Regions from separate parts of the Sodalis sp. RH22 genome, predicted to be linked through region 3. Evidence: predicted binding sites of a transcription regulator. Region 3 holds the regulator's gene; each other region holds the start of a gene.
What was found. The regulator CRP, encoded in region 3, controls carbon source genes, mostly activating them, when cyclic AMP is high. The targets are predictions, from matches to a motif close to ATGTGANNNNNNTCACAT.

Region 1 (7,887 bases), 820 kb from region 3:
AATTTTATTCTTTTGCTCGCTTATGGTGCCAATCGCCATGGTGTCTCCCTGTTTTGGTGCGTTTTCAGCGCAGCATCAATATCTTATACCGCAGATATAGGCGATTTTCCCTGCTAAGCCCAATCGAGCGTTTTTATGACTTGCATCCTTAAGCCAAAAAATATTTTATAGTGGAAGATAATTTCCCATGGACACCGGCCGTGAATGAAAAAGACTGGCTCATTATCCGGGCCGTTTACCAGCATAAAAATATCACCCGCGCCGCGGAACAGTTATATACCTCCCAGCCCGCGCTGAGTTATCGCTTAAAACAAATCGAGCGCAAACTGGCGATCCAGTTATTTGACGAGAACAGCAAAGGCCTGGCGTTCAGCGCGCAGGGGGAATTTCTGGCCAGCCATGCCGATAAGGTGCTTAGGGACATGCAGCAGCTGAAAATCAACCTGCATAGCCTGGATGAGCAACAGCAAGGGGAGATCCGCATCGGGGTGTCGAGTAATTATGCCGCCTACCGCCTGCCCGCCTTGCTGGAACGTTTTCGCCGGCAATATCCCGGCGTCAGCATTAGCCTTACCAGTGGTTACAGCGAAGAAATTTTCCAGCGCCTGCAACGGGATGAGATTCATCTGGCGCTGGTGAAAGATGATTTTAACTGGAAAGAGGGCAAACGGCTGATCGATGAGGATTGTTATTACCTGATAAGCCAGCATGAGCTTAATTTCAGCCTGCTGCCTCATTTGCCACAGATTAAAATTAATCATGGGCCGCATATTACCCAACTGATTGAGCGCTGGTGGAATGCCAATTTTTCCCTGGCGCCGCGTATCGCCATGACGGTGGACAAACTGGAGGTTTGCCTGGCCATGGTGAACCATGGCTTAGGTTACGCCATTATCTCCAGCTATTTGCCGTTGCCGGATTCACTGTTCCGTCTGCCCATCACTGTGGACGGCCAGGCGGTTAAGAACAGAACCTGGCTGCTCCACCGTCACGCCTGCGATGCCTCCGCCCTGACGCTGCCCTTTATCCAGATGCTGGCCGATGCCGCGGGCTTGCCCTGCGTCCGGTAACAATCAGCGGTTCGGCAAGCTGGAAGTAATAAAGAAAATGTTTCGCTAAAGATGAAACATTTTCAACTAATGGTTGAACACTCGACATCATTTACTAAAAACGCTATCGTGGGCATCTGGATGTCTAAACGTTTATACGTATGCTTTGAGGTTCTATAGTTATGCCGATTCGGGTTCTTGATGAGTTGCCAGCAGTGAATTTCCTGCGTAACGAAAACGTGTTTGTTATGACCACTTCCCGCGCGCGCACCCAGGAAATACGTCCGCTAAAGGTGCTGATCCTTAATCTGATGCCGAAAAAAATCGAGACGGAAAATCAGTTCCTGAGACTGCTGTCCAACTCGCCGCTGCAAATTGATATTCAGCTGTTGCGTATTGACAATCATGAGTCGAAAAACACCCCGGCGGAACACCTCAACACCTTTTACTGTGATTTTGAGGATATCCAGGATGAAAACTACGATGGTCTGGTGGTGACCGGCGCGCCGCTGGGGCTGGTGGACTTTCAGGACGTGATTTTCTGGCCGCAGATAGACCGGGTGTTGCAATGGGCTAAAGGACATGTCACCTCGACCCTGTTCGTCTGTTGGGCGGTACAGGCGGCGCTGAATATTTTATACGACATTCCCAAAATGACCCGGCGGGAGAAGCTGGCCGGCGTATATCAGCATAACACCCTTAAGCCGCATGCCTTGCTGACCCGTGGGTTTGACGAGACGTTTCTGGCGCCGCATTCCCGCTATGCCGACTTCCCCTCCGACGTTATCCGTCAATATACCGACCTGGAGATCCTGGCGGAATCGGAGCAAACCGGCGCCTATCTATTCGCCAGTCCCGATAAACGCCTGGCCTTCGTCACCGGTCATCCGGAATACGACGCCTTAACCCTGGCCGGCGAATATCATCGCGATCTGGCGGCCGGCCTGAATCCCGCCATCCCGGTTAACTATTTCCCGGATAATAATCCAGACCTGCCGCCCAGGGCCAGCTGGCGCAGCCATGGGCATTTATTGTTCGCCAACTGGCTGAACTACTACGTTTACCAGATTACGCCATACGATCTGAAAAAAATGAATCCCACCCTGGATTAAAAGGGAATGCAGCTCGCACCCTGTTCCGCGCCGGAGAGTTGCCCGCGCAGCGCGCCGAACAGTTCGCGGCCGCAGCCGATATGCTCCGCGCTTAAATCAGGCCGCGCCACGATCCGCCGCGCCAGTTCGTCGGCGTCCACCAGCAACGACAGCTCGCCGGTAACGCCGTTCACCCGCACCCGATCGCCCGTCTGGATTTTCGCCAGCAATCCGCCGTTATAGGCCTCCGGCGTGACATGGATGGCCGCCGGCACCTTGCCTGACGCGCCGGATAAACGTCCGTCGGTGACCAGGGCGACCTTGTAGCCGCGATCCAGCAGCACGCCCAGCGGTGGCATCAGTTTATGCAGCTCCGGCATGCCGTTGGCGCGCGGTCCCTGGTAGCGCACCACGATCACGCAGTCTTTGTTCAATTCGCCGGCATCAAAGGCCGGACCCACGTCATGCTGGCTTTCAAACACCATCGCCGGCCCCTCGATAACCTGGTTGGCCACGGGTACGGCTGAGGTTTTCATCACCGCGCGCCCCAGATTGCCGTCCAGAACCTTGGTGCCGCCGTGATGTTCAAACGGATTATCGATGCTGGCTATCACCTTGGGATCGAGCGAGATTTCGGTGCTTTCGCGCCAGGCCAGCACTCCTTGATCCAGCCAGGGTTCCATGGTGTAACGGCTTAAACCGAAACCGGCGACGGTATTGACCTCTTCATTCAGCAGGCCGCCTTTTAGCAATTCGCGTATCACAAGCTGGACGCCGCCGGCATCGTGGAATTGATTAATATCCGCCGGTCCGTTGGGGTAAATGCGCGACAGCAACGGCACGACGTCCGACAATTCGGAGAAGTCGTCCCAGTTAATGATAATGCCGGCGGCGCGGGCCATGGCGACCAAATGCATGGTGTGGTTGGTGGAACCGCCGGTGGTCAGCAGGGCGATAATGCCGTTGACGATCACCTTCTCGTCCACCAGCCGGCCAATCGGCAGATAGTTGCCGCTGTTTTCCGTCAGGCGCGTAACCTGTACGGCGGCGGCATCGGTCAAGGCGTCGCGCAGCGGGGTATTGGGCTGGATAAATGATGAGCCGGGTAAATGCAGGCCCATCATTTCCATGACCATCTGGTTGGAGTTGGCGGTGCCGTAAAAGGTACAGGTGCCGGCGCTGTGATATGACGCCGCTTCCGCATCCAGCATGGCCGCGCGGTCTATCTTGCCCTCGGCGTAGAGCTGGCGTACGCGTACTTTTTCTTTATTCGGCAAACCGCTGGCCATCGGTCCGGCGGGGACGAATACCGCCGGCAGATGTCCAAAGGACAGCGCCGCCATCACCAGCCCGGGGACGATCTTGTCGCAAATCCCGAGGTATAAGGCACCGTCGAACATATTATGGGATAAACCAATGGCCGCGGACATGGCGATGATCTCCCGGCTCATCAGCGACAGCTCCATGCCGTCCTGTCCCTGGGTCACGCCGTCGCACATCGCCGGTACCCCGGCGGCTACCTGGCCTACCGCGCCGACGCTGTGCAGGGCGTCCTTCAGGCGTTGCGGGTAATGCTCGTAAGGCTGGTGGGCGGACAGCATATCGTTGTAAGAATTGATAATGGCGATATCATTGCGGGTCATGCTTTTCAGCGCCAGCTTATCATCGGGCTGGCAGGCGGCGAAGCCGTGGGCCAGGTTGCCGCAGGCCAGCTGCGACCGGTGAACCGTTTTGACGCGTGCGGCGTCGATGCGCGCCAGATAAGCGGTGCGGGTGGGTAAAGAACGGTCGATAACGCGTTGCGTCACCCGGGCTACGGTAGGATTCATATCTGCCTCACACTTAAGATTGAATGGTCAAGCCTGGCTCTTGCCGTCGGCGGAGCCTGGCTCAACAACGGAATTGGTGTCCCAGCCGCCGGACAAACCGTCGAATCGCTTTTTTTATAATGACAACCTATTGGTAGCGAAGCGGCCTGCCGGCTATTACAGCGATATTGTAAAATTGAATCGTTTCAGCTAAAAAAGCTTAAACAGCCGGATGCGCCCTCTGGAGATTACCGGCCGGGTATGACAATGATTATCCCTGGCATAACAAGCATAGTTGCTGTGCCGATCGCTGCTTAAGCGCGCGGGAGGTCAGCCGCCGTTGCCCCGATCTGTTCCTTGATGCAGCGCAGGGCATCGTTGATGACCCCGTCCACCGGCTGGTTGATATCCACCACCAGGACGTCCTTTTCATCGGCGCCCGGTTCTTCCAGGGTATCGAATTGAGTGACCAGCATCTGGGTCTTGAAGAAATGACCTTTGCGCGCTTTCATCCGGGCTTCTATCACATCGAATTCGCCCTTGAGATACAGGAAGGACAGGTTGGCGTTGCCTTCCCGCAGCCGATCGCGATAATGTTTTTTCAGCGCCGAACAGACGATAATGGAAATGGCGTTGGTACGTTGCATCGCAAACGCGGCATCATTGATTGCCGCCAGCCAGGGCGCGCGATCGTCGTCGTTAAGCGCCTGTCCCGCCGCCATTTTGTTGATGTTGGCGCGCGGATGCAAAAAGTCGCCGTCAAGGAACGCGGCCGATAGCTCACGGGCCAGGGCGTTGGCCACCACGGACTTGCCGCTGCCTGAAACGCCCATTAAAACGAAGATATGGTTAGCTGTTGTTGTCATCGTAAGGCTCCGTGGCCAGAAAAGAGTGTAGTGATGTTACCGGTAACATTATCCCGATTTTTGCTGCGGTTTCCAGATGCTTTGTCGTTTTTTCGCGCTAATTGTGATCTGCTTCAAATTAAAAATGTAATCTGAAACATTCTTTTTACATCGCACAGCATCGTTTCGGGCCGGACCGGTGGGATTTGAAAAAGTCTCATGCGCCTTCGGCGTCGATTGCCTGTAATTTATGCTAGGATGTTCTGCCTGTTTTGGCTTCATAAAAGATGATTTTTTCAGCGGTGGATGGGGTAATGGTGAACAATCGAGTGGACGGACTGCGCAGGCAATTAGCACAGCGCATCATGGTGCTGGACGGTGGCATGGGCACCATGATCCAGAGTTACCGGCTTGAGGAAGAGGACTACCGGGGGGCGCGTTTCGCCGACTGGCCGAGCGATCTGAAAGGCAATAACGATCTGCTGGTGCTGAGCAAGCCCGAGGTGATCGCCGCTATCCATCACGACTATCTGGCCGCGGGCGCCGATATCCTTGAGACCAACACCTTTAACTCTACCGCCATCGCCATGGCCGACTACCATATGGAGTCGCTGGTCGGCGAGCTGAATACCGAGGCCGCCCGGCTGGCCCGGCGCAGCGCGGACGAATGGACGGCGCGCACGCCGGAGAAACCCCGCTATGTGGCCGGCGTCCTCGGCCCCACCAACCGCACCGCCTCCATTTCGCCGGACGTTAACGATCCGGCGTTCCGCAACGTCAGTTTTGATCAGTTAGTGAGCGCTTACCGTGAGGCGGTTCACGCTCTGGTGACGGGCGGCGTGGACTTGATTATGGTGGAAACCATTTTCGATACCCTTAACGCCAAGGCCGCGATATTCGCCATCGAAACCGAATTCGAGGCCATGGGCGTACAGTTGCCGGTGATGATTTCCGGCACTATTACCGATGCCTCGGGCCGCACCCTTTCCGGCCAGACCACCGAGGCCTTCTATAATTCCCTGCGCCACGTCAAGCCCCTGTCCTTTGGCCTGAACTGCGCCTTAGGCCCCGATGAGCTGCGCCAGTATGTGGCCGAGCTGTCGCGCATTGCCGATTGTTATGTCAGCGCCCATCCCAACGCCGGATTGCCGAACGCCTTTGGCGAATACGATCTCGGCCCGGATGAAATGGCCGGGCAGATCAAGGAATGGGCCGTTTCCGGTTTCCTGAATATCGTCGGCGGCTGCTGCGGCACCACGCCTGCGCACATCGCCGCCATGGCGCGCGCCGTCGAGGGCATAGCGCCGCGCGTCCTGCCGGAACGGCCCGTAGCCTGCCGTCTGGCGGGCCTGGAACCGCTGAATATCGCCAAGGATACGCTGTTCGTCAACGTGGGCGAGCGCACCAACGTTACCGGTTCGGCGCGCTTCAAGCGCCTGATCAAAGAAGAAAAATATAATGAGGCGCTGGCGGTGGCGTTGCAGCAGGTGGAAAGCGGCGCGCAGATCATTGATATCAACATGGATGAAGGCATGCTGGATTCCGCCGCCGCCATGGTGCGTTTTCTGCATTTGATCGCCGGCGAACCGGATATATCCCGGGTGCCGATTATGATCGATTCGTCGAAATGGGACGTCATCGAGCAAGGGCTGAAGTGCATCCAGGGTAAGGGCATCGTTAATTCCATCTCGATGAAGGAAGGCGAGGCCGCCTTTATCCACCATGCCCGTTTGGTGCGCCGTTACGGCGCCGCGGTCGTAGTGATGGCGTTTGATGAAGAGGGCCAGGCGGATACCCGGCAGCGCAAGATAGACATTTGCCGCCGCGCTTACCGCATCCTGACCGAAACCGTGGGTTTCCCGCCGGAAGATATTATCTTCGACCCCAATATTTTTGCCATCGCCACAGGGATTGAAGAACACAATAACTATGCCCAGGACTTTATCGGCGCCTGTGCCGATATCAAGGCCGAGCTGCCCCATGCGCTGATTTCCGGCGGGGTATCCAACGTGTCGTTTTCGTTTCGCGGCAACGAGCCGGTACGCGAGGCCATACACGCGGTGTTCCTTTATTACGCCATCAAGAACGGCCTGGATATGGGGATCGTCAACGCCGGCCAGCTGGCCATCTATGACGACCTGTCCGATGAGCTGCGCGAGGCGGTAGAGGACGTGGTGCTCAACCGGCGCGCCGACGGCACCGAAAGACTCCTGGATCTGGCGGAGAAATACCGCGTTGGCAAAAACGACGACGATACGAAACAACAGCAGGCGGAATGGCGCGGCTGGCCGGTCAATAAACGGCTGGAGTACGCGCTGGTAAAAGGCATTACCGAATACATCGAAGCGGATACCGAAGAATCGCGGCAACAGGCGGCGCGGCCCATTGAGGTGATTGAAGGGCCGCTGATGGCCGGCATGAACGTGGTGGGCGACCTGTTCGGCGCCGGGAAGATGTTCCTGCCGCAGGTGGTCAAGTCGGCGCGGGTCATGAAGCAGGCGGTTGCCTATCTGGAACCCTTTATCAAGGCGGGAAAAGAAAAGCAAAAGGCGGCCGGCAAGATTCTGCTGGCGACGGTGAAAGGCGATGTGCATGATATCGGCAAAAATATCGTCGGCGTGGTGCTGCAATGCAATAACTACGAAATCATCGACCTGGGCGTGATGGTCTCGATGGATAAGATCCTGAAAGCGGCGCGGGAATTCAACGTGGATATTATCGGCCTGTCGGGCTTGATCACGCCCTCGCTCGATGAGATGGTCAACGTCGCCAAAGAGATGGAACGCCAGGGATTTACCCTGCCGTTGCTGATTGGCGGCGCCACCACCTCGAAGGCGCACACCGCGGTTAAAATCGAGAAAAACTACAGCGGGCCGACGGTGTATGTGCAGAATGCCTCGCGCAGCGTGGGGGTGGTGTCGGCCCTGCTGTCGGACGAGCAGCGGGATGAATTTATACTGCGTACCCGTAAGGAGTATGACACGGTGCGCATCCAGCATGGCCGCAAAAAGCCCCGTACGCCGCCGGTCTCGCTGCAGGCCGCGCGCGATAACGACTTGGCCATCGATTGGGATAGCTATATTCCCCCGGTGGC
Region 2 (7,887 bases), 1.7 Mb from region 3:
GGCTGATCCAAGTTATTTTCCAACCAGCCCAGCAGGGCAAAAATGATGTGGGAGGGATCCATCGGCATTCCTCATAACACTCATGGGCATAAAAAAACACAAACCGTGTGTCGGACCGATAGCCCCAACCCCCAGGTGGCGCATAAACGATTTAAAAAGATGAGTGTTTATAATGGCTATAACCACCCTGCCAATAATTCTGCTCCAATGACCGGGCAAGGTCCTTTTCCGACATGACCGACGCCACGCCTTCTTCCTGGGCGGTTTTGGCCACCTTAACGGCGATCGCGCGCGATATTTGCTGAATATCATTCACCGGCGGCAGTAGCGGCCCCGCGCCGGTCATCGCCAAAGGCGAAGTGGCCGCCAATGCCTGGCTGGCCGCCATCAGCATGCCATCGGTGACGCGGCTGGCGCCCGATGCAAGAATGCCCAGCCCCAGGCCAGGGAAAATATACGCATTATTGCATTGGGGAATATCATAGCGTCGATCCTGGTAAATCACCGGCGCAAACGGGCTGCCCGTCGCCATCATTGCCGCGCCTTCGGTCCAGGCGAGCACGTCCTGCGGCCGGGCCTCCGCGCGCGATGTCGGATTGGACAGCGGCATAATAATCGGCCGCGGGCAGTGGCGCAGCATTTCGTGCACGACTTCCTCAGTAAACAGCCCTGTCTGGCCGGAGACGCCGATAAGCACGCTCGGCTTGGCGTGACGCACCACGTCCAGCAGCGAGACGCTGGGTGTAGTCAGGCCCCAGCCGGCGAGCGAGGTGCGGGCGGTCACCAGCCGGCGCTGGAAATCAAGCAGGTTGGGCATATCGTCGGTCAACAGACCAAATCTATCGACCATAAAGACCTGGGCACGGGCTTCTTTTTCTCCGGCCCCTTCCGCCATCATTTGCGCGATGATATTTTCAGCAATGCCGCAGCCGGCGGAACCCGCCCCGAGGAATACGACCCGGTGATCGCGTAACCGGCCGCCCGCGGCATGGCTGGCGGCGATCAGGGTTCCCAGCGTTACCGCGGCGGTACCCTGGATATCATCGTTAAAACAGCACAGCGTATGGCGATAACGTTCAAGCAGGGGCATGGCGTTCTTTTGGGCGAAATCCTCGAACTGCAACAAGACGCGGGGCCAGCGGGTATTGACCGCCACGATAAAGGCGTCGATGAAGGCCATATATTCGTCATCGTTTATGCGCGGGTGCCGCCAGCCCATATACAGCGGGTCGTCCAGGCACTGCATATTGTTGGTTCCGACGTCCAGCATGATCGGTAACGTTTGTGCCGGATTAATGCCGCCGCAGGCGGTATATAAAGAGAGCTTGCCGATAGGAATGCCCATGCCGCCAATGCCCTGATCGCCCAACCCGAGAATGCGCTCCCCGTCGGTAACCACAATGATTCTGATATCATGTTTAGAGAAATTCTGCAGCATGTCGTCAATACGATCCCGGTCCGGATAGGCAATAAACAACCCTCTGGCGCGGCGATAGATCGCCGAAAATCGCTCGCAGGCCTCGCCAACCGTTGGGGTGTAAATAATCGGCAGCATTTCGTCAAGATGATAACGCAACAAATTATAAAACAATGTCTCGTTGGTATCCTGGATATTACGCAAATAGATATGTTTCGAAATATCCCGTTTAAATTGGCAGTATTGAGAATAAGCGCGCTCCGTTTGCTCGCCGATGGTTTCGACCTGATTCGGTAACAGTCCGCAGAGATTGAGGGCGCGACGCTCTTGTTCGGTGAAAGCCGATCCCTTATTCAGCAAGGGATTATCCAGCAGCAATGACCCGGTATAATGTGTGTACAACGTTTTGCACGATGCCATTTCACAACCCTCGCAGATAACATCAATAAATACGCTTGTATTTATATTTTTCCACTCACAGCCGGCGAGCAGCTTGGCATAAAGCAGTTGTCCGCACCCGGCTAAAAAACCCATCAGTGGTGACTGTTATAGCATGTCAGGTTGCAACTCTCAGTTAAATTTAATTATTAATATGCATTTTTAACTATTTAAAGTTTTTTAATTAAACAAAGATTAATTAAATTACCAAAAAGATTGTGTGATGAGTAGCGCACACAAATTATACGTCTGAGTATAAAATAAAACATCATAATTTTATAATATGTATTTAACGTCAGCTATTTAATCAATAAAACCCATTAACCTCTTATCAGCGCACCGCCAAAACAGCAAGGTGATTATAATGGAAAAAATCGACAAACCGATTGAGAATTATGAAAAAACAGCAACGTCGCCCTCATCGACATTCTTCAGGCAATGCAACGGCGCTGATATCAGTTCGGTGCCGTTGATTCTTTTCATTACCATCGCCAGCATCGTGTTTATTTCCGCCTATTCCAGCTACCTGCCTAAAAATATGATTGGTGGTTTGGCCGTCATTATGACCCTGGGATTTTTGCTGTCGCATATTGGCCGACGGATTCCCGTGCTGCGCGATATTGGCGGCCCAGCCATTCTTTGTCTAATGGTACCGTCGGTAATGGTTTTTTTTGGCGTTTTTAAAATTAATACCCTGGAGACGGTACACCTGTTAATGAAGGAGGCCAACCTGCTGTATTTTGTTATCGCCAGCCTGGTGGTCGGCAGTATCCTCGGCATGAACCGTATTGTCCTGGTGCAAGGCATGATCCGTATGTTTATACCCTTGCTGGCGGGAACCGCAACGGCGGCGATAAGCGGATTGGTGGTGGGTAAATTATTCGGGTATAGCGTTTACCATACTTTTTTCTTTATTATCGTCCCCATCCTGGGCGGCGGGATCGGCGAAGGTATTTTACCCCTTTCCCTGGCTTATTCCGCCATCCTGGGCGCCTCGCCGGATGTTTACGTGGCGCAGTTGGCTCCCGCCGCCGTCGTGGGCAATATTTTCGCTATCGTCTGCGCCGGCGTGCTGGCCCGTTTGGGCACCCGCCGCACTCACTGGAGTGGCGATGGCACATTAATCAGGTCGGCGGCGGAAAATGCCTTGTTTGCCCGAAAAGAAGAAGAACGTCCGGTGGATTTCGCGCTGATGGGCGGCGGTTTATTGATGATTTGCACCTTTTTCATCGTTGGGGGTTTAGTCGAAAAATGGGTTCATATTCCCGGACCGGTATTGATGATTCTGATTGCCGTACTGTGTAAATACGCGCGGGTGATCCCGGCAAAGATGGAGGAAGGAGCCCATAGTTTTTATAAATTTGTATCCACCACACTGGTATGGCCGCTTATGATTGGACTGGGCATGCTGTATGTCCCGCTGGAAAGCGTCGTCGCGGTGTTCTCCCTCGGCTATGTGATCGTCTGTGCCTCGGTGGTCATTTCCATGGGCGTCGTGAGTTTTCTGATTGCGCCTTATCTCAATATGTACCCGATCGAGGCCGCCATCGTCACATGCTGCCACAGCGGACTGGGCGGGACCGGCGACGTTGCCATTCTATCAGCGTCGAACCGCATGTCATTGATGCCGTTCGCCCAGATATCCACCCGGATCGGCGGAGCATCGACGGTCATCGGCGCCACATTACTCCTTGGATGGCTGATCTAGCATCCGCTACCGGGCCTATGCCAACGCCGTTCTCCGCGGGCTTAAAAATAACCTTGCCCACGTCTGATGCCAACATTTCCAAGGCAGGACTCGTTGTTTCTATTTACAAAACTTTAACGTATTTGACACGACTTAAATTGCTTTTTTATTTCAATCTGTTTTATTTGTTGACCAAGGGTAACGCAACCCACGAGGACGATGCCTTATGCGCTGGCGCAACTCAGTCGACAGTTTCGGCCATATCAGCATTGCTATCCACTGGCTGGTGGCGTTGGCCGTTTACGGTATGTTTGCGCTAGGCCTGTGGATGGTGACGCTTGGCTATTATGCGACCTGGTATCATCGCGCGCCCGAACTGCACAAAAGCATCGGCTGTCTCCTGTTCGCCATGATGATCTTACGCCTGATCTGGCGTTTTATTTCCCCGCCGCCCAAACCCCTCAGCCATTACTCGCCGCTGACCCGCGCCGGCGCGGTGCTGGCGCATTGGACTTTATATATCCTGCTCTTCGCCCTGCTTACCAGCGGGTATTTGATTTCCACCGCGGACGGGCAGCCGATAAATGTATTCGGCTGGTTTTCCGTTCCGGCCACCCTTAGCGGCCTGGCGGGGCAAGCCGATTTAGCGGGCGACATCCATTTGTACCTGGCGTGGTGCGTGGTGATCCTGTCGGTATTGCACGGCCTGGCCGCGTTAAAACATCATTTTATCGATGGCGACATCACGCTTAAGCGGATGCTTGGGTATCACCTTCATCAACCTGCGCAATATAAGGAAAAACACCATGCTGAAAAAGACTAGCCTGGGCCTGGCGACGGTCGCGTTATTTTTCGCCTCGGGCATAGCCGTTGCGGCGGAGTATAAAATTGATAAACAGGGCCAGCATGCTTTTATTCAATTCAAGATCAAACATCTTGGCTACAGCTGGCTCTACGGCGGTTTTAGGGATTTTGACGGCGGCTTCACATTCGACGCTGATAATCCCGCCGCCAGCAAGGTGAACGTGGTGATTAACACCGCAAGCGTCGATACCAATCATGCGGAACGCGATAAACATCTCAGGAGCGCGGAGTTCCTCAACGTAGCACAACATCCCCAGGCCACCTTCGCCTCCACGCAGGTGAAAAAAGACGGCGATGAATGGGATATCACCGGCAACCTGACGTTAAACGGCGTGACCAAACCCATTACCCTGGAAGCCAAATTGGTCGGCCAGGGCAACGATCCCTGGGGCGGCTATCGCGCGGGTTTCGAAGCTGAAGGAACCCTGGCGCTAAAAGATTTTAATATCACCACGGATCTGGGTCCGGCCTCGCAGCAGGTGGACGTGCTTATTTCAGTTGAAGGGATCAGGCAGTGACCTGCCGGCCATCCCCGTTTTTTCACCGCCGCCAGGGTTCTCTGCTTTCCGGCGGCGCAATATCCGTCAGAACGACGTGGTTAAGCCGGCATAATAGGCTCGTCCTGGTTCGTTATATGTTAATGCGCCTTCGTTTTCACGATAAATGCGTTTATCCAGCAGATTGCTGATACCGACATTGACCCGGACATTTTTTGTCACATCGTAATTCAGGCCGACGCCCAGCACGGAATAAGCACCCAGTTCTTTGCTGGACAGCGAGCCGACTTCGTTGCGTATGTCCGCGTATTCACGCGGTTTCTGCCGGCCGTACATGGTCCAGGCCGCATTGGCGGACAATTTATCGTTAACCTGCCAGTCCAGCAGGGTATTGATGGTGTATTTGGGAATCACCGATAGCGGATTGCCGGTTTCCTTATTCTCGGAGGTGATCATATAAGTGGCATTGGTACGCCAGTTCAGCGTATCGGGCAGCACCGGTATCGCCAGATTAGCCTCCAGCCCTTCCACCAGCGCCTTGCCGCCATTTTCCCAGCGCAGGATATTGCCGCCGTCCGACGCGGTGCCGATAACATCGGTGCCGGCCACGATTTTATTACGGTAATCGTTACGGAAATAAGTGATGCCGGCGTCATAGCCGTTGGCAGTAAATTCCAGGCCGATCTCTTTGTTGATACTGATTTCCGGGTTTAAGTCATCGTTGCCGAGCAGGTAGCAGGCGCCGGTGGCGACCCCCGCCGGGCAGCCGTTGCCATTGGTGCGCAATAAATACCCTTCGCTTGATTGATACAGATTAGGCGCCTTAAACACCCGGGCGATGCCCGCCTTGAGCTTGAAAAAATCGCCGAGCTCCTGGGACATATTCAGGCTGGGGCTCCAATTGGCGCCGAACTTGCTGTGATAATCGAAACGCAGTCCGGGGATAAGGTCGGTGCCTGGCAGGGCTTCGATATTATCTTCAAAATAGAGCGCGCTTAATTCCGCGCTATTTTTACTGCTGCGCAGCGCGGGATTGCCCGATACACCGCCGATGTTCGCATTGGTCTGGCTGGTGGCATGCATCGATGCCGGGTCGTTCAGCTCTTCGCGGTTCCATTCGGCGCCAAGGGTAGCGGTTTGATCCACCAATAACTTCAGCGGGATATTCAGCTCCGTATTGGCTTTGTAGTTCTCCAGCCGGCTGGTGGAGAAGGTGTCGCTATTGATCATGCCTTCTACGCGTCCCGTCGACCCCTCCATCAGGCGCGTATTATTGGTTTTTTCATAATAGAAGCCGGTGCGGGACTGGCCCCAGTCCCAGACGCCGTTATGGGTCACGCCATAATTCTGGCGGTACATGCGGTTGGTTTCCTCGCCATACAGCGTCGGCACCAGGCTGCTGACGTTACCATTGCTGTACTGGGTATCGCCGGTGTAGATATTGCCCTGGCGGCTGTAGCCGTATTCGAAGTCCATGCTTTGCCGGGGATCGATTTTCCATGATAGCAGCGTGTTGATGTCCTTGTTGCGCACCCCTTCGCGGCCGGCGGCATAGGAGCCATTTTGCTGGGTATTGATATCGGGGCTGTCGGCGTCGGTTTTATTGATATTGCCGTACAATCGCATGGTCAGCACATCGTCGATCAGCGGACCGCTCAGGCTGAAATTGGCCCGTTTGGTGGCGCCTTCCTTATCATCCTCCGGCTGGTTGGTATACAGGGATAACGACCCGTGCCAATCGTTGGTCGGCCGCTTGGTGATAATATTCACCACGCCGCCCGCAGCGCCGGAACCGTAGCGCGCGGCCGCAGGCCCTCTCAACACTTCGATCCGCTCGACCATCTCCACCGGCACCCAGTTAGTATCGCCGCGGGTATCGCGCTCCCCGCGCCAGCTGTAGCGCACCGCATTACGCGACGTGACCGGTTTGCCGTCTATCAGGATCAGCGTATTTTCCGGCCCCATGCCGCGGATATCGATTTGGCGGTTGTTGCCGCGGCTGCCCGAGGCGCTGTTGCCGGTCAAGTTGACGCCGGGCATTTTGCGGATGATATCCGACAGGTCATTTACCGGCGGTTCTTTTTTAATGTCGTCCGCGGTAATAATGGATACGCCGGGCTGCTGTTTCAGCTCCTCTTCGGCCGTGGCCTTGACGACCATCACGTCCTCGCTGTCGGTTTCCCCCGTCGTTTCGGCGCCGGCGCCGCTGCTGAAAATGGCGGTGAATAAAATGGCGAGCGGTCCCATAGTGAAATTTTTAGTTACACACATTTATTATGATCCTATTGCAATTTATATTTTCCCAAGAGAATACGAATAGTAATAAGAATCGTTATCATTGTATATGAATGCGGGAATTCTTCACATTTTCTCCTTAATGTGAAGAACGGTGGTTTTCTGAGCATACCAGTGCGTGAGCCAGGCGCGCTTTCTGCGACGTCTTGAATGGGGAATGCAAAGCCGGTTGTTGGAGAATATCAGCAGTAATCGGGTAAGCGCCCAGAGCCTGCCACCGCCGTTGGGCAACCCGCTTGCGCCGTGCCCCCGGCACGTCCAGTTCCGGGGCGGGCGGCATATCGGAAAGGGTCAGGCAGGACGCCGTCGCGCCCTGCCGGGTATTACTGCAGCGCGATACGCATCACGTCATCCGGGCTGGTGGCTTCCTGCTGGCGGCTGGAGGCCTGCTTTACGCTGACATACAGCGTTTGGCCGTCGGGCGACAGGGCCAGGCTATTCGGGTGCACCGGGGTAGCGATGGTGCGCAGCACGTTATAGGTCTTGGCGTCGATCACGCTCACCTGCCCCGCCTGGCGGTGGGTCACATAGACTTCGTTGCGCGTCGGGTTAAACAGCACCGCCAGCGATGCCGGCACGCCGATTTTCGCCAGGATATTACCGTTGCGGGTATCCGCCACCAGCACCTGCGGCTGTTTGGAATCGGTGATAAACGCGCGGTGCGTCGCCGGGTCCAGGCTGAGGTTGAG
Region 3 (7,887 bases):
ATCAACATTATTGGCATTGCTGAAGCATGAACTCGGCTGCGACGCCGGCAGCGTGACCTTCCCCGCCAACTGGTCGATGGCCTGGGTTAACCAGGAGACGCCGGCCCTTGACGTGCCGGCGCTGGAGTATGTTATCGACGGCGATCGCGAGTATCGCCAGCTGGAAGCCGACCTCCAGCTCGCCAACGAGAAAAACGACGGCCACGCCATCGCCACCGTGCACGGCAAGCTGGACGTTATCGAGGCATGGACCATTCGGCCGCGCGCCTCGAGCCTGCTGCACGGGCTGGGGTTCAGCCAGGATCAATTGCAACAGCCGGTGCGGGATTTTTCCGGCGGCTGGCGCATGCGCCTTAACCTGGCGCAGGCGCTGATTTGCCGCTCCGATTTGCTGTTGCTTGATGAACCGACCAACCACCTGGATCTGGACGCGGTCATCTGGCTGGAGAAATGGCTGAAAAATTATGACGGTACGCTGATTCTGATTTCCCATGACCGGGATTTTCTCGATCCTATCGTAAATAAAATCCTGCATATTGAACAGCAGACGCTGAACGAATATACCGGCAACTACTCGTCGTTTGAGCAGCAGCGGGTGACCAAGCTGGCGCAACAGCAGTCGCTGTTCCAGCACCAGCAGGAAAAAGTGGCCCATTTGCAGCATTATATCGACCGTTTCCGTGCCCAGGCCACCAAGGCCAAGCAGGCGCAAAGCCGGATCAAGATGCTTGAGCGGATGGAGCTGATCGCCCCGGCCCATGTGGATAATCCCTTCCAGTTCAAGTTCCGTACTCCGGAAAGCCTGCCGAGCCCCCTGCTGAGCATGGAGAAAGTCAGCGCCGGTTATGGCGAGCGCACCATCCTTAATTCCATCAAGCTTAACCTGGTGCCCGGTTCGCGCATCGGCCTGCTCGGACGCAACGGCGCCGGCAAGTCGACGCTTATCAAGCTGCTGGCCGGCACCCTTGAGCCGCAGTCCGGCACCATCGGCCTGGCGAAAGGCATCAAGCTGGGTTATTTCGCCCAGCATCAGCTGGAGTTCCTGCGCGCCGACGAATCGCCGCTGGCGCATATGATCCGGCTGGCGCCGCAGGAGTATGAGCAGGCGCTGCGCGACTATCTGGGCGGGTTTGGTTTCCGTGGCGATAAGGTGACCGAACCGACCGCGCGTTTTTCCGGCGGCGAAAAGGCCCGGCTGGTGCTGGCGCTGATTGTCTGGCAGCGTCCCAACCTGCTGCTGCTCGATGAGCCGACCAACCATCTGGATCTGGATATGCGCCAGGCGCTGACCGAAGCGCTGATAGATTTCGACGGCGCGCTGGTGGTGGTGTCCCATGACCGGCATTTACTGCGTTCCACCACCGATGAATTTTATCTGGTGCATGACGGTCGCGTCGCGTCGTTTGACGGCGATGTGGAGGATTACCAGCAGTGGCTGGTGGATCAGCAACGCCAGGCGGCGGCGCAGGACGGCAATGATACCGAGACCCCGGCGCCGCAGGTCAATAATGCCCAGGCCAGGAAAGACCAGAAGCGGCGCGAGGCGGATTTCCGTAATCAGACCCAGCCGTTGCGCAAGGCCATTACCCGCTATGAACAGCAAATGGAAAAACGTGGCGCGGAGCTGGCGGCCATCGAGGCCGGACTGGCCGACGCGGCGCTGTATGATATCAGCCGTAAAGCGGACCTGGCCCTGGCCCTGCAGCAGCAGGCCAAGGTTAAATCGCAGCTGGAAGAGGCGGAAATGGCGTGGCTGGACGCCCAGGAACAGTTGGAGACCCTGACCCGGGAGTTCGAGTCGCAATAAGCGCGTCAGCGCCAGATCAGCAATACGCAGGCCGCCGTCAGCAGGCCCATGGCGACGTTAAAAGCGATCCAGGCGCGTTTGCTGCGCAGCAGCCGGCCGATCAGGGTGCCGAAGCCGAGCCAGATAACGCCGGAGACGATATTGACGCTGACGATGCCGACGCTGATGGCGCCGACGGAGGTGATATAGGCGCTGCCGCTCAGGCTGAAGCTGGCTACCGCGCCCAGCGCCATCAGCCAGGCCTTGGGATTAAGAAACTGCAGCAGGCCGCCCTGGTAGAAGGGAATGGGCCGGGGGGGCGGCGCGTCGGTTTCCAGTTTTTCATAGGCGGCGGTGGCTATTTTCCAGGCCAGCCACAGCAGGTAAAGGCTGCCCGCCACCTTCAGCATAAAATGCAGGGACGGATAAAGCGTGATCAGGCCGCCGATGCCGAAGGCCACCAGCAGCAGGATACATTGCATGCCGAGCATGATGCCGATCATCAGCGGCATTGAGCGCCAGAAGCCAAAATTGGCGCCCGAGGCGGTAAGCAGCATATTATTAGGACCAGGGGTAATGGCGGCCACCCAGAGAAACCCCAGCATTGACAGAAAAAGACTCAGTTCCACGTTTTGGCGGCTCCCCGTAAAATAACGCGTATGAAGCTACCAGTGCGCACGGGGATGCACAAGGCATAACAGGTGAAATTTACTCAACACCTTGATTTATTGACTATCGGGACACAATATCGTGATTATTCCCTGGGAACAAATCGATCCTGACACGCTCTATAACCTGATCGAGTCCTTTGTACTGCGTGAGGGCACCGATTATGGCGAGCAGGAGAAATCACTGGCGCAAAAGGTCGAGGATGTAAAACGCCAGTTGATAAGCGGCGAGGCGGTGGTGGTCTGGTCGGAACTGCATGAAAATATCAATATCATGCCGCGCGGCCGGTTTAATGACCAGGCCGGTAATACGCCGGGCGAATAGCGAAGCCCCTGGCCCCTAAGCGCTAAATATGCTAACACTCACTTCTGGGCCTTGATGCCGGGCGCACTTCTTCACGCCGCAATTCAACCAAGCGTAGGGTTACCATGTCGACAAAACACCCCATTATTGCCGTTACCGGTTCCAGCGGTGCGGGCACCACCACCACCAGCCTGGCGTTTCGTAAAATATTCCAGCAGTTGAATATCCACGCCGCCGAACTGGAGGGTGACAGCTTTCATCACTTTACCCGGCCGGAAATGGATATGGCGATCCGCAAGGCGCGGGATTTAGGGCGCCATATCAGCTACTTTGGTCCGGACGCCAATAACTTTGGCCTGCTGGAGCATACGTTTCATCAGTATGGCGATACCGGCCGCGGTCAGTCGCGTAAATATCTGCATACGTATGACGAGGCGGTGCCGTATAACCAGATCCCCGGTACCTTTACGCCCTGGCAGGCGTTGCCGGAACCGACGGACGTGTTATTTTACGAGGGGCTGCACGGCGGCGTGGTAACCGATAGCCATGACGTGGCGAAGCACGTGGATTTGCTGGTGGGCGTGGTGCCCATCGTCAACCTGGAGTGGATCCAGAAACTGGTGCGCGATACCGGCGAGCGGGGGCATTCGCGCGAGGCGGTGATGGATTCGGTGGTGAGGTCGATGGAGGATTATATTAACTACATCACGCCGCAGTTTTCCCGCACCCATATCAATTTCCAGCGGGTGCCGACCGTCGACACGTCGAACCCTTTCGCCGCCAAGGCGATTCCCTCACTTGACGAAAGTTTTGTCGTTATTCATTTCCGTAGCCTGGCGCATATCGACCTGCCTTACCTGCTGGCGATGCTGCAAGGCTCCTTTATTTCCAATATTAATACGCTGGTGGTGCCCGGGGGCAAGATGGGGCTGGCGATGGAGCTGATAATGGGGCCGCTGGTACAGCAGTTGCTGGAAGGAAAGGAAATTAAGTAAACTCGAGGCCTCGGGCGGGAACACCACGCCCGATTCGGCCCCATCGGCATGCTTTCCCTTGAACACGCCAGGATTCGCTGCGGTGTTGGCGGGCCTAGCATACCGTGCCATGGGGCGCTCGGTCGGGCAGAGAAACCATGCCCGATTCGACCCCATTGGCGCGCTCTCCCTTGAACACGCCGGGTTTGAGTGCGGTGTTGGCGGGCCGGTTAGGCGGCGGGGGCGTGGCGTTCGTCGCGCACTTCAAAGCTGTGGGTCATATTGACCGACGCGCCGAGCATCAGTGAGACCGAGCAGTATTTTTCCGCCGATAGCGTCACCGCCCGCTCCACCGCCTTGTCGGTCAGCCCGGCGCCGGTGACGATAAAATGCAGGTTGATATGGGTAAACAGGCGCGGCGCCTCGTCGCGGCGCTCGGAGGTGAGTTTGACCTCGCAGTCCCGGACGTCCTGCCGCGCTTTGTGTAAAATCGATACCACATCAATGGCGCTGCAGCCGCCGACCGACATCAATACCATTTCCATTGGGCTGGGCGCTTTTTCGCCCGCGTTCCCATCCATCAAAACCTGGTGGCCCGAGGCGGATTCGCCCATGAAAGACAACCCTTCTACCCATTTGACCCGTGCCTGCATTATGATACTCCTGATGAAAAGCTTTCCAGCAGACTACATTTTTGTTGGAAAACTGGCAATGTTACTGAACATACTTCATGCTGAAGCAAGACAACAGAAGACACTGCTTCAAACCTATGCTAAAAACAAGGCTGGATCGGCCTCATGATAATGAAAGGGCAAGAGATCGATCGGAACATCACATTACCAGACCCTAATAAGTTCCCTTACGTCGCTCCGTTTAAACGCGGAGTCAGAGTGAATAATACAAGCGCCGTAACAGGGAATACGATGTCCCGAACCTGGGATAGCGATGACAAAAGAGGATAACAGCGAATGGTTCTCGGCAAACCGCAAACAGACCCGACTCTCGAATGGTTCCTGTCTCATTGCCATATTCATAAGTATCCATCGAAGAGTACACTTATACATCAGGGTGAAAAGGCTGAAACGCTTTACTACATCGTTAAGGGCGCCGTGGCGGTGCTGATTAAGGATGAAGAAGGCAAAGAGATGATTCTCTCCTATCTTAACCAGGGAGATTTCATCGGTGAGCTCGGCCTATTCGAGGAAGGTCAGGAACGCAGTGCCTGGGTACGGGCGAAAACCGCCTGTGAAGTCGCCGAGATTTCGTATAAAAAATTCCGGCAGCTGATTCAGGTGAATCCGGATATCCTGATGCGCCTGTCGGCGCAAATGGCCAGTCGTTTACAGGTAACGTCGGAAAAAGTCGGCAACCTGGCATTCCTGGACGTTACCGGACGCATAGCGCAAACCCTGTTGAACCTGGCGAAACAACCCGACGCCATGACCCACCCCGACGGCATGCAGATAAAAATCACTCGTCAGGAAATCGGCCAGATTGTCGGCTGTTCCCGCGAGACGGTAGGACGTATTCTTAAAATGCTCGAAGATCAAAATCTTATATCCGCGCACGGTAAAACCATTGTTGTTTACGGCACGCGCTGATAGCCCCGTTATACAGGCGTGGTGCTTCGTACCACGCTTTTTTTGCTGACAGTATGTGGCGCCGGTTAATCTACCACCCTGAAGTAAACTATGCCCTGCGGCAAACCATCGTGCTATGCCTGCCGGTGGCCGCCGGCCTGTTATTCGGCAGCTTGCAAAACGGCCTGCTGTTTTCGTTGGTCCCTGCCTGCTGCAATATCGCCGGCCTCGATACCCTGCATAAACGGTTTTTCAAGCGCCTGGCCGTCGGCGGTGCGCTGTTCGCGCTGAGCAGCGTGCTGATCCAGGTGCTGTTGGCCGTGCCGGTGCCATTGCCCTTGGTGATGCTCGGCCTGGCGCTGCTGTTCGGCGTTACCGGTGAAATCAGCCCGCTGCACGGCCGTTTATTGCCCGCCGCGCTTATCGCCGCCATCTTTACCCTGGGCCTGGCCGGCAATGTGCCGCCCGTCGTGCCGCCGCTGCTGTATATTGCCGGCACCGCCTGGTACGGACTGTTCAACGCCCTGTGGTTCCGGTTGTGGAAGGAGCAGCCGATGCGGGAATCTCTTAGCCTGCTGTATCGGGAGCTGGCGGATTATATCGAGGCGAAATATACCCTGCTGACACAGCATACCGATCCGGAAACCGCCCTGCCGCCGCTGTTTGCCCGCCAGCAGGCGGTGATTGATCTGATTGCCCAGGTATACCAGCAGCTTTATATGCTGTCGGCCAATGATCAGCTGCAGTACAAACGCCTGCTGCGTTCTTTCCAGGTGGCGCTGGATTTGCAGGAGCATATCGCCGTCAGCCTGCACCAGCCGGACGAAGTACAAAAACTGGTGGCGCAAAGCCACGCCGAGGCGGTTATCCGCTATAACGCCCGGCTGATTGCCGCGCGGTTGCGGGTACTGGCGGATGATATTCTCTATCACCGGCAGCCGGGGCGTTTTAACATGGCCACCGCGCTGTCGGCCCTGGAAAAAATTGCCGACCGGCATCCGGATAATCCGGTCGGACAGTTTTGTTATTACCATTTCAGCCGTATCGCCCGGCTGCTGCGTACCCAGCGCCCGCTTTACCGCCGCGACCTGATGGCCGACAACCAGCAGCGGCTGTCGTTTTGGCATGCGCTGGTCAGCTACTGTTCCTTTAAATCCATGGCGCTGCGCAGCGCGGCAAGGCTTGGGATTATGCTGGCCATCGGCAGCAGCCTGGGGCTGGTATTGGATCTCCCCAAACCCTACTGGATTTTAATGACGGTGATGTTTGTCAGCCAGAACGGCTATAACGCCACCCGGGTGCGGATCCAGCATCGGGCCCTGGGCACGTTGGCGGGGTTGGTGATTGCCGCCGGCACGCTGCAATTCAGGCTGAGCGACGGCACGGTATTGCTGTGCATGTTGTTCCTGACGCTGGCGTCTTACCTGGTGTTGCGCAAAAATTACGGCCTGGCGATGATCGGCATGACGGTGACCGCGGTGTATACGTTGCAGCTACTGTCGCTGAACGGCGCGCATTTCCTGGTGCCCAGGCTGGTGGATACGCTGATCGGCTGTATGCTGGCGTTCGGCGGCATGCTGTGGTTATGGCCGCAGTGGCAAAGCGGTATGCTGCGCAAAAACGCCCATCTGGCGCTGGAGCGGGGCCAGGACGCGCTGCGGCTGCTGCTGCAACCCGCCCCCGAGCCGGCGGCGCTGGCCTACGCGCGCATGAAGGTCAACCAGGCGCACAACGCGCTGTTTACGTCGCTTAGCCAGGCGATGCGGGAGCCGGCGTTTAATTCGCGCTATCTGACCGATATGCGTTTATGGGTGACCCATAGCCAGTTCATCGTCGAGCACATCAATGCCATGACCATCCTGGCGCGGGATCACTACATGCTGACGCCGACGCTGGCGCAAAAGTACCTGGCCTCTTGCGAGGTGGCGCTGCAGCGCTGCCAGCAACGGCTGGAATATGACGGCCCAAGCTCAGACAGCCCGGTGATGGACGCCGCCGGCGAAACGCCGGAGCTGCCCGGCACCCTGATGGAACGCCATCTGCGGCGTATTCTGTTCCATCTGGGCGTGATGCATACGATTTCTTCGGTAGCCTGGCGCCAGCGGCCGCAGCACGGCAACTGGCTGGCGCGCCGGTTAAGCCATTAGTCTCCCGCCGCGCGCCTAGGGTTTGGCGGCGATAACCTGCGCCACCGCCTGTTCAAACCGGGCCATGCCCTGTTCGATATCGGCGAACTCCACCACCAGCGACGGCGCGAAACGGATGACGTCCGGACCGGCGTTGAGGATCATCAGGCCCTGCGCGGCGCTGGCGTGCAGGAACTCGCGCGCCCGGCCATGGAACTGCGGCCGCAGTTCGGCGCCCAGCAGCAGGCCCATGCCGCGCACATCCGAAAATACCTGATATTTGTCGTCAATTGCCCGGAGCGCGCTGACAAAACGATCGTGCCTTTCGTTAATGCCCGCCAGGACTTCCGGCTGGTTAATCACATCCAGCGCCGCCTCGGATACCGCGCAGGCCAGGGGATTGCCGCCATAGGTGGTGCCGTGGGTGCCCACTTTCATCACCGAGGCGA
Region 4 (7,887 bases), 2.8 Mb from region 3:
ATCTCTCCTAAGTACAGCAACCACTATGCCAACTTTGTTTGCACTTTATTGTTACCGCTCTCAGGAAAAACCTTTCTCTATAATAAAGTTTAGTTGGCATCTGGCAAATGTCATTTATGTGTTACCGCTTTTTTTAAGATATATCAATGACTCAGTTAACGTTTTTTTACCAAAGCCCTGTGTGGCGCGGCCTGTAGGGCTGTGGACCGATTTTGGCATAGTGTATATAAAATTAGGATATAATTTAGACGTTAATTGTTCTTTTCTGTAAATAATCGGCAAACGGCGTTGGTTTACTTTACACTTCACGTTTATATTGCGGTTTGTTCGTTTTTTTAACACTACGGGAAGCATCCATTGTGAAAACTCACCCATTATCCTTACTGAGTCTCGCGGTAGCCCTGGGCCTGTGCGCCCCGGTGGCAATGGCCGGCACCTGGTCCGTGGGCGCATCCGCGCTGCACGCCACCAGCCCTTATAAAGGCGCCGACGACAGAACAATCCCGTTTCCCATCATTAACTATGACGGGGACAGCGTCTACCTGCAAGGCCTGAGCGCCGGCTATTATCTGTGGAAGGATGCGCAGAACCAGCTGTCGCTGACGGCCGAATATTCGCCGTTCGGCTTCAAGCCCAGCGACAATGATTACGGCTATATGAAGCAGTTGGATAAGCGGCGCGGAACCGCCATGGCGGGGCTGCGCTATAAGTATACGGCGCAATGGGGCATAGTTCGCGCATCCTATCTGGGCGATATCCTGGATAACAGCGATGGATTTACCGCCGATCTCGCTTATCTTTATCCTTTTACATTCGACCGGTTGACCCTGTTGCCCGGCATCGGCGCCAACTGGGCCAGCGATAACCAGAACGATTACTATTATGGCGTCAGCCGGCATGAATCCAGGCGCAGCGGCTTAGCGGAATACCAGGCCGACGACGGATGGTCGCCGTACCTAGAGCTGACGGCGGTTTACGCGTTGAACGAAAACTGGAATGCCTCGCTGATGGCGCGCTATACCCGGTTGAGCGATGAAGTGAAAGATAGTCCGATGGTGAATGCCAGCGCGACGACGCTTATCGGGGTAGGGATGACCTACCGCTTTTAAATGGTGCGCACCATGCTTCATTGGGGTGCATTTATGCGCGGGCGCACCAATCAGGTGCGCCCGCGGTGTTTTATACAACAGGAGGAACTATGGCCAGTAAACAGGTGATTTTTCCCGATGGGCATACCCTGCCCGCGATAGGTCAGGGCACCTGGTATATGGGCGAACGGTCCAGCGATATCCAGGCTGAGACGCGCGCGTTGCAGTATGGACTCGACCTGGGGCTGAGCCTGATTGATACCGCCGAAATGTACGCCGACGGCGGCGCGGAGCGCGTGGTGGGCCGGGCGATACAGGGCCGGCGCGAAGAGGTGTTCCTGGTGTCGAAGGTCTATCCGCAGAATGCCGGTGGCGCCAAGGCGCAGGCGGCATGCGAAAACAGCCTGCGCCGTCTGCAAACCGATTATCTTGATCTGTATTTATTGCACTGGCGCGGCGGCATTCCGTTGTCCGATACCATCGCCGCCATGGAGACGCTGCGCCAGGCGGGAAAGATCAAACGTTGGGGCGTGTCGAACCTGGACGTGGCGGATATGGAGGAACTGTGGTCGCTGCCGGGCGGCGATGCCTGTATGACGGATCAGGTGTTGTACCATCTGGCCTCGCGCGGTATTGAGTACGATCTGCTGCCGTGGTGCCAGGAACGGGGAATGCCGGTGATGGCATACTGTCCGCTGGCGCAGGCCGGCAAGCTGCGTAACGGGTTGATGGACAATCAGGCGGTACAGCGTATCGCCGGCGAACTGGCGCTTACGCCGGCCCAGGTGTTACTGGCATGGGTGATACGGCGTCCGGGGGTGATTGCTATTCCCAAGGCGGGAAGCCGGGCGCATGTGAAGGAGAATGCCAGGGCGCTGGAGGTGGTATTGAGCGCGGCGCACCTTGATGAATTGGATCGCGCGTTTCCCGCGCCCCAGCGCAAAACCCATCTGGATATCGTCTGATCTTAGCGACGACCCGAGAGGACCGGCCCGGCCCCACCGGCACGCTTTCCCGGTAACAGGTTCGCTGCAGTTTAGCGTGGGCGGCCCTGGCCGCCATGGGGCCGTAAGCCGCGGTCAGGCTTTACGTAGGCTGATAACCGTCGCCAGGCGCGCGGGGGCGGCCGGCGTGGCTACCAGCGGTTTATTGACGCGTGCGGTTTCCACGCAAACATAGGTTTTATAGCCCTCGTCCGTGATATCGCTGATTTTTTTCGCCAATTCCGCGCCGGGATTCCAGGCTACCACGTCGCTGTAGTGGTGATGATGGATTTCGATGACGCGTTTATTGCCCCGGTCGTTAATCAGGCTGATGTCCTGCGGGTGGGTATATACCCGATCCACTTCGCCGCTGAACGTGACGTCGCCCTGCTGTTGCGCGGTAACGCCGCCGTTCACCTTGTCGATATAGCTGTTGCCCAGTCCGCTTACGCTGACGTCGTTAATATCCTTGATATTAAAATAGCTGTGCAGGGCGGCGGTGTTCTGGAAATCGCCTTTGGCTTCCAGTTCGATGCTGCAGGTGCGGCCCAGGACAAATGTCGCGGTCAGGGTAAAGGGTTTCGGCCAGTATTGCTCGGTAACGGCGCTGTCGTGCAGGCTGAGGGACAGGGTGACCTGCTGATCGTTTTCCTGATGGACGTCGAGATGCCAGGGCAGGATACGCGCAAAACCATGGTTGGGACTGGCTACCTTGCCGAACCAGGGCCAGCAGACGGGCACGCCGCCGCGAATGGCCACGCCATCCTTGAATTCGCTGCTGTCGCTTAACCACAGCACCGGTTCTTCGCCTGCGGGCTGCCAGGCCACCAAATGGGCGCCCTGCAGGGTAACCGCCGCCTTGACGCGCGGATGATCGATGACGATAACCGGCAGTTCATCCATCTGACGCAAGCTGATGGAGGATGAGAGCTGCTCTTTGACGGGTAACGCAAAAACAGAGTTATGCATACATGAGCCTTGTGAAGTTAAGCATTGGAATCAAATAAAAAGGGCGACATTGCTGTCGCCCCATAAGCCGTTCTTTATCGACAATGATTACTTGGCGATATGGGAAATCAGATCCAGTACTTTATTGGAATAACCCGTTTCGTTATCGTACCAGGCTACCAATTTTACAAAATTCTTGTTCAGCGCGATGCCGGCTTTGGCGTCAAATACCGACGTCAGTTTTTCGCCGTTGAAATCGGTGGAAACCACGTCTTCATCGGTGTAGCCCATAACGCCTTTCAGTTCGCCTTCGGACGCTGCTTTCATCGCTGCGCAGATTTCTTCATACGTTGCGCTTTTTTCAATGCGCGCGGTTAAATCGACAACGGAAACGTTCGGGGTCGGAACACGGAAGGACATGCCGGTCAGTTTACCGTTCAGCTCGGGGATAACTTTACCCACGGCCTTGGCGGCGCCGGTTGAGGACGGAATGATGTTCTGGGACGCGCCGCGGCCGCCGCGCCAGTCTTTATGGGACGGGCCGTCGACGGTTTTCTGCGTTGCGGTGGTGGCGTGTACGGTGGTCATCAGCGCTTCAACGATACCGAATTTATCGTTAAGGACTTTGGCCAGCGGCGCCAGGCAGTTGGTGGTACAGGAAGCGTTGGACACGATATCCTGGCCATCATAGGATTTATGGTTCACGCCCATGACGAACATCGGGGTATTGTCCTTGGAAGGGCCCGTCAGGACCACTTTCTTGGCGCCGGCGGTGATGTGCTTGCGGGCGGTTTCGTCGGTCAGGAAGATGCCGGTGGCTTCTGCAACCACGTCAACGCCAACGTCACCCCATTTCAGGTTAGCCGGATCTCTCTCAGCGGTAACACGGATGGTTTTGCCGTTTACAACCAGATGGCCGTCTTTCACTTCCACGGTACCGTCGAAACGACCATGAGTTGAATCATACTTCAGCATGTAAGCCATATAGTCGGCGTCTAACAGGTCATTGATGGCGACGATTTCGACATCGTCACGTTCCTGCGCAGCACGGAAAACAATACGGCCGATACGGCCAAAACCGTTGATACCTACTTTGATAGTCATATATTCCACCAGCTAATTATTAGTGAATAAAAGGTTACTTGTAAACTTACAAAAACCTCGCGCAGCGTCAAGCGGAATCGTGTCAATTATTGCTGCAAATCAAACGTAATCACACCATTTGAACGTAAATTGTCCGTTCCGCCGCCCGCACAGCTACGAATAAGATGGGGGCCGTAGCCCGCCATTTAAACTGCACCTGGCAGCTAAATGTGATATGCATCACACTTACCGCTCACGTCGTTTCTCGCCCTCTAGTTTAAGCTAAAAATCATCCCGGTGTTGTTAATTATTTGTTATAATAAGCCGGTTCAAAACCCTTATCATTCATTCACCGCCTGAGAATCGCACGTATGGCTAAAAATGATCCCGATCGCATCGTCCCCGACCATCTGACCGATATGCAGCGCCACGTCACGCAGGAGCGGGGCACCGAGCCGCCTTATAGCGGTAAGTTGCTGGAAAATAAGCGCACCGGCCAGTACCACTGCCTGTGCTGCAACGCGCCGCTGTTTTTTTCTGCAACCAAATATGACTCCGGCTGCGGCTGGCCGAGTTTTTACGAGCCGGTTAACGAGTCCGCCATCCGTTATCTGGACGACAACTCCCATGGTATGCATCGCGTGGAGATCCGCTGCGGCAATTGCGATGCCCATCTTGGGCACGTATTCCCGGACGGGCCGCAGCCCGGCGGCGCCCGTTTTTGCGTTAACTCCGCTTCGCTGCGTTTTAAGGACCAGGAAAATGGCGAAGAAATCGACGGCTGATTCGCACGTAACACACCCGCGCGTATCGCTGCCGGCGGAGGCAAGCTTTATCGATTCAGCTAATTATTCTTATGATAAGGAATAAATCGTGGACGTTGATGCGCTACTGGCTAACCTGACGCCTGACATCTACCAGCGCCTGAAAACGGCGGTGGAACTGGGCAAATGGCCCGACGGCGTTCCCCTGACCGCCGAACAAAAGGATAACTGCCTGCAAATGGTGATGCTGTGGCAGGCGCGTCATAATCATCAGCCGGAGCATATGAGCATCGGCACCGACGGGCAAATCGTGATGAAAAGCAAGCGCGAGCTGCTTGAGGAGCTGACCGGGCGACCGGTGGCGCGTATCAAGCCCGAATAGCGCGGCCATCCCGGCAGGCGCGGCCGCGTCACCATGCCGGGAAACGCCTATCCTTCGCCGGCGCCGCTTCGCGCTCAGACGCCGCGCATCATCTCATCCAGGGTCACCAGCCTGGCGCCGTGGCGGCGCATTTCCTCCAGCGCCCTTTGGCTGTCGCCGGCGTCCAGGTTGACGCCGCGGCATCCTTCGGTGAGCACGTCGGTGCGATAGCCCAGCGACAGCGCGTCAAGCACGGTGAACTTTACGCAATAGTCGGTCGCCAGCCCCATCACCGTCAGATGGGTGATATCCAGCGCGCGCAGCCAGTCATCCAGCTCGGTCTGCTGGCGATGGCCGTTATCAAAAAACGCGCTGTAGCTGTCTATCTCGGGCTGGCGGCCCTTGAGGATCTTCTTATCAATCCATTGCTGATGCAACTGCGGGTGCAACTGCGCCCCGGGGGTATCCTGTACGCAGTGCACCGGCCACCATACCTGGCTGAGACCGTCCAGCATGCCGGTATCGCCCACCCGGGCGCCGGCGTTGACCGCAAAACTGCCGTGCTGGCGTGGATGCCAGTCCAGCGAGGCCGCCACCGGGAAACCCGACCGGCGGCAAAAGGCCATCGCCTGGTTGGCGACGCTTATCACCGCGTCTCCCTCGGCGACCGCCAGCGCGCCGCCCGGGCAAAAATCATTTTGTAAATCGATCAACAGTAAGGCGCTGTTCATAGATCTCTCCCGTTCACTCTTTAACGGTTAACTCCCCGCGCAGGTTTTGCTGCATCAGACGGCAAATATCGGCGGCCGGCAGCGACTGGCTCAATAAAAAGTGCAGTTTGGTCAGGGTGGCCTCGACGGTCATATCAAATCCGCTGATAACGCCGGCCCGCGCCAGGGCGTTGCCGGTAGCGTAGCCGCCCATATCGACCCGGCCGGAAAAACATTGGGTCAGGTTGACCACGATGCTTCCGCGCGCCACCGCCTGGCGCAATTCATCCAGCAGCGCCGGGTGCTGCGGGGCGTTGCCCACGCCGTAGGAGCGCAGGATCAGCGCTTTCACCGGCTGGCGTAAAAAATTGCCCACCACATCGGCGGAAATGCCGGGATAAAGCGTGACCACCCCGACCGGCTGCGGCGTGATCGGATGACTGATAAGCACGCCGTCGCCCCCGGGCGGCAGCGGGGAGGCCATGCGGCGTATATGGATGCCCGCTTCCAGCAGCGGCGGCAAATTGGGTGAGGCAAACGCGTCGAAACCGTCGGCGTGGGCTTTGGTGGCGCGGTTGCCGCGAAACATCTTATTGTTAAAAAACAGGCTGACTTCATTTACGGGATAGTTGGCCGCCAGGTACAGCGCGTTGAGCAGATTGGTCTGGCCGTCGGATCGCAGTTCCTCCAGCGGGATCTGCGATCCGGTGACGATCACCGGCTTATTCAGGTTTTCCAGCATAAACGACAGCGCGGAGGCGGTGAACGCCATGGTGTCCGTGCCGTGTAAAATAACAAACCCATCATAGCGATGATAATTTTCCGCGACATCCTGGGCGATATGTTGCCAATCGTCGGGCGTCATATCGGAGGAGTCGATCAGCGGCGTGTATTCATGCACGGTGAAATCGGGCATTTCCGGGCGATAGAATTCCGGCATCAGGGCCAGCTGACGCTGCAGATGCCCCGAGACCGGGATATAACCGTTTTCGGAACGTTGCATACCAATGGTGCCGCCGGTATACGCAACATAAATGGATTTTTTTGACATGAAGGGACAGGCGTTGACGGGATAATACGCTAATTATACGTCCTGCAGGCAATAACACCAGCCCCGGACGGGGCTGGTATCGGTTGGGGCGGCCAGGTTATTGGACGTCACCGCAGGTAAGGCAATAGGCGTAACGGTTCTGGGGGTCGTTCAATTTCGGAAACGCGTTGGCCTGGGTGGAAAACAGGGCGGAAACCTGCGCGGCCGGCACCGGCAGGAACGCCTGGATCATGACGGGCAGATGCGCATAAACCGCGGCGCTGGTTTGCGACATGACCATATCAAGCAGGCTCGGCTCATCCAGATACCAGTTCAGGTAGTATTGCTGTAATTTCGCCAGTTCGGCCGCTTTCGCCACCGCGTCGTCAAAATCCCCCAACTGATCGACCAGGCCGTTGGTCTTGGCATCGCTGCCGACCCAGACATGACCCTGGGCAATCTTATCGACCTCCTCGGGAGATTTGTTCCGCGCCTTGCCCACAAGCGTAATAAAGTTCTTGTAGCCGTTCTCGATGTTGAGCTGCATCATCTGCGAAAATTCCGGCGGCAGCGCCTTGGTCATCGACAGATCGGCCAATGGCGAGGTGGCGACGCCATCGGTATGGACGCCTATGCTGCCCAGCGAATCCTCGAAGGTGTTGATAACGCCGAAAATACCGATCGAGCCGGTGAGGGTGCTGGGACTGGCGATGATGTAGTTGGCCGGGGTGGAAATCCAGTAACCGCCGGATGCGGCCATGCCGCCCATGGAAACCACCACCGGTTTACCCGCGGTGCGCGCCGCCTCGAGCTCGGAACGGATCATCTCGGAGGCGCTGACGCTGCCGCCGGGACTGTTAACCCGCAAGACGATGGCCTTGACATCGGGATCCAGCCTGGCGTCGCGGATCTGGCCGGCG

Region 1: gntK (gluconokinase) is a predicted target of CRP. The motif match lies at 4,916-4,933, and genes of this name have one in related genera.
Region 2: ACL2XN_RS01255 (2-hydroxycarboxylate transporter family protein) is a predicted target of CRP. The motif match lies at 2,074-2,091, and genes of this name have one in related genera.
Region 4: msrB (peptide-methionine (R)-S-oxide reductase MsrB) is a predicted target of CRP. The motif match lies at 4,331-4,348, and genes of this name have one in related genera.

Annotation. Positions count from the first base shown of each region.
Region 1 is NZ_CP178731.1:3,618,421-3,626,307, reverse strand. It holds gene ACL2XN_RS16465 (M20 family metallopeptidase) at 1-39, opposite strand, end outside; gene ACL2XN_RS16460 (LysR family transcriptional regulator) at 201-1,070, shown strand; gene metA (homoserine O-acetyltransferase MetA) at 1,232-2,161, shown strand; gene edd (phosphogluconate dehydratase) at 2,158-3,969, opposite strand; gene gntK (gluconokinase) at 4,263-4,814, opposite strand; gene metH (methionine synthase) at 5,108-7,887, shown strand, end outside.
Region 2 is NZ_CP178731.1:288,610-296,496, reverse strand. It holds gene ACL2XN_RS01265 (helix-turn-helix domain-containing protein) at 1-62, opposite strand, end outside; gene ACL2XN_RS01260 (NAD-dependent malic enzyme) at 152-1,837, opposite strand; gene ACL2XN_RS01255 (2-hydroxycarboxylate transporter family protein) at 2,220-3,563, shown strand; gene ACL2XN_RS01250 (cytochrome b) at 3,769-4,365, shown strand; gene ACL2XN_RS01245 (YceI family protein) at 4,352-4,924, shown strand; gene ACL2XN_RS01240 (TonB-dependent siderophore receptor) at 4,991-7,174, opposite strand; gene ACL2XN_RS01235 (YncE family protein) at 7,522-7,887, opposite strand, start outside.
Region 3 is NZ_CP178731.1:4,435,334-4,443,220, reverse strand. It holds gene ACL2XN_RS20040 (ABC transporter ATP-binding protein) at 1-1,807, shown strand, start outside; gene ACL2XN_RS20035 (LysE family translocator) at 1,813-2,415, opposite strand; gene ACL2XN_RS20030 (YheU family protein) at 2,537-2,779, shown strand; gene ACL2XN_RS20025 (phosphoribulokinase) at 2,884-3,753, shown strand; gene ACL2XN_RS20020 (OsmC family protein) at 3,963-4,385, opposite strand; gene ACL2XN_RS20015 (hypothetical protein) at 4,345-4,533, shown strand; gene crp (cAMP-activated global transcriptional regulator CRP) at 4,701-5,333, shown strand; gene ACL2XN_RS20005 (YccS/YhfK family putative transporter) at 5,387-7,459, shown strand; gene argD (bifunctional acetylornithine/succinyldiaminopimelate transaminase) at 7,475-7,887, opposite strand, start outside.
Region 4 is NZ_CP178731.1:1,402,307-1,410,193, reverse strand. It holds gene ACL2XN_RS06390 (MipA/OmpV family protein) at 360-1,109, shown strand; gene ACL2XN_RS06385 (aldo/keto reductase) at 1,199-2,053, shown strand; gene ACL2XN_RS06380 (D-hexose-6-phosphate mutarotase) at 2,168-3,040, opposite strand; gene gapA (glyceraldehyde-3-phosphate dehydrogenase) at 3,128-4,123, opposite strand; gene msrB (peptide-methionine (R)-S-oxide reductase MsrB) at 4,474-4,887, shown strand; gene ACL2XN_RS06365 (YeaC family protein) at 4,976-5,248, shown strand; gene pncA (bifunctional nicotinamidase/pyrazinamidase) at 5,323-5,958, opposite strand; gene ansA (asparaginase) at 5,972-6,988, opposite strand; gene sppA (signal peptide peptidase SppA) at 7,086-7,887, opposite strand, start outside.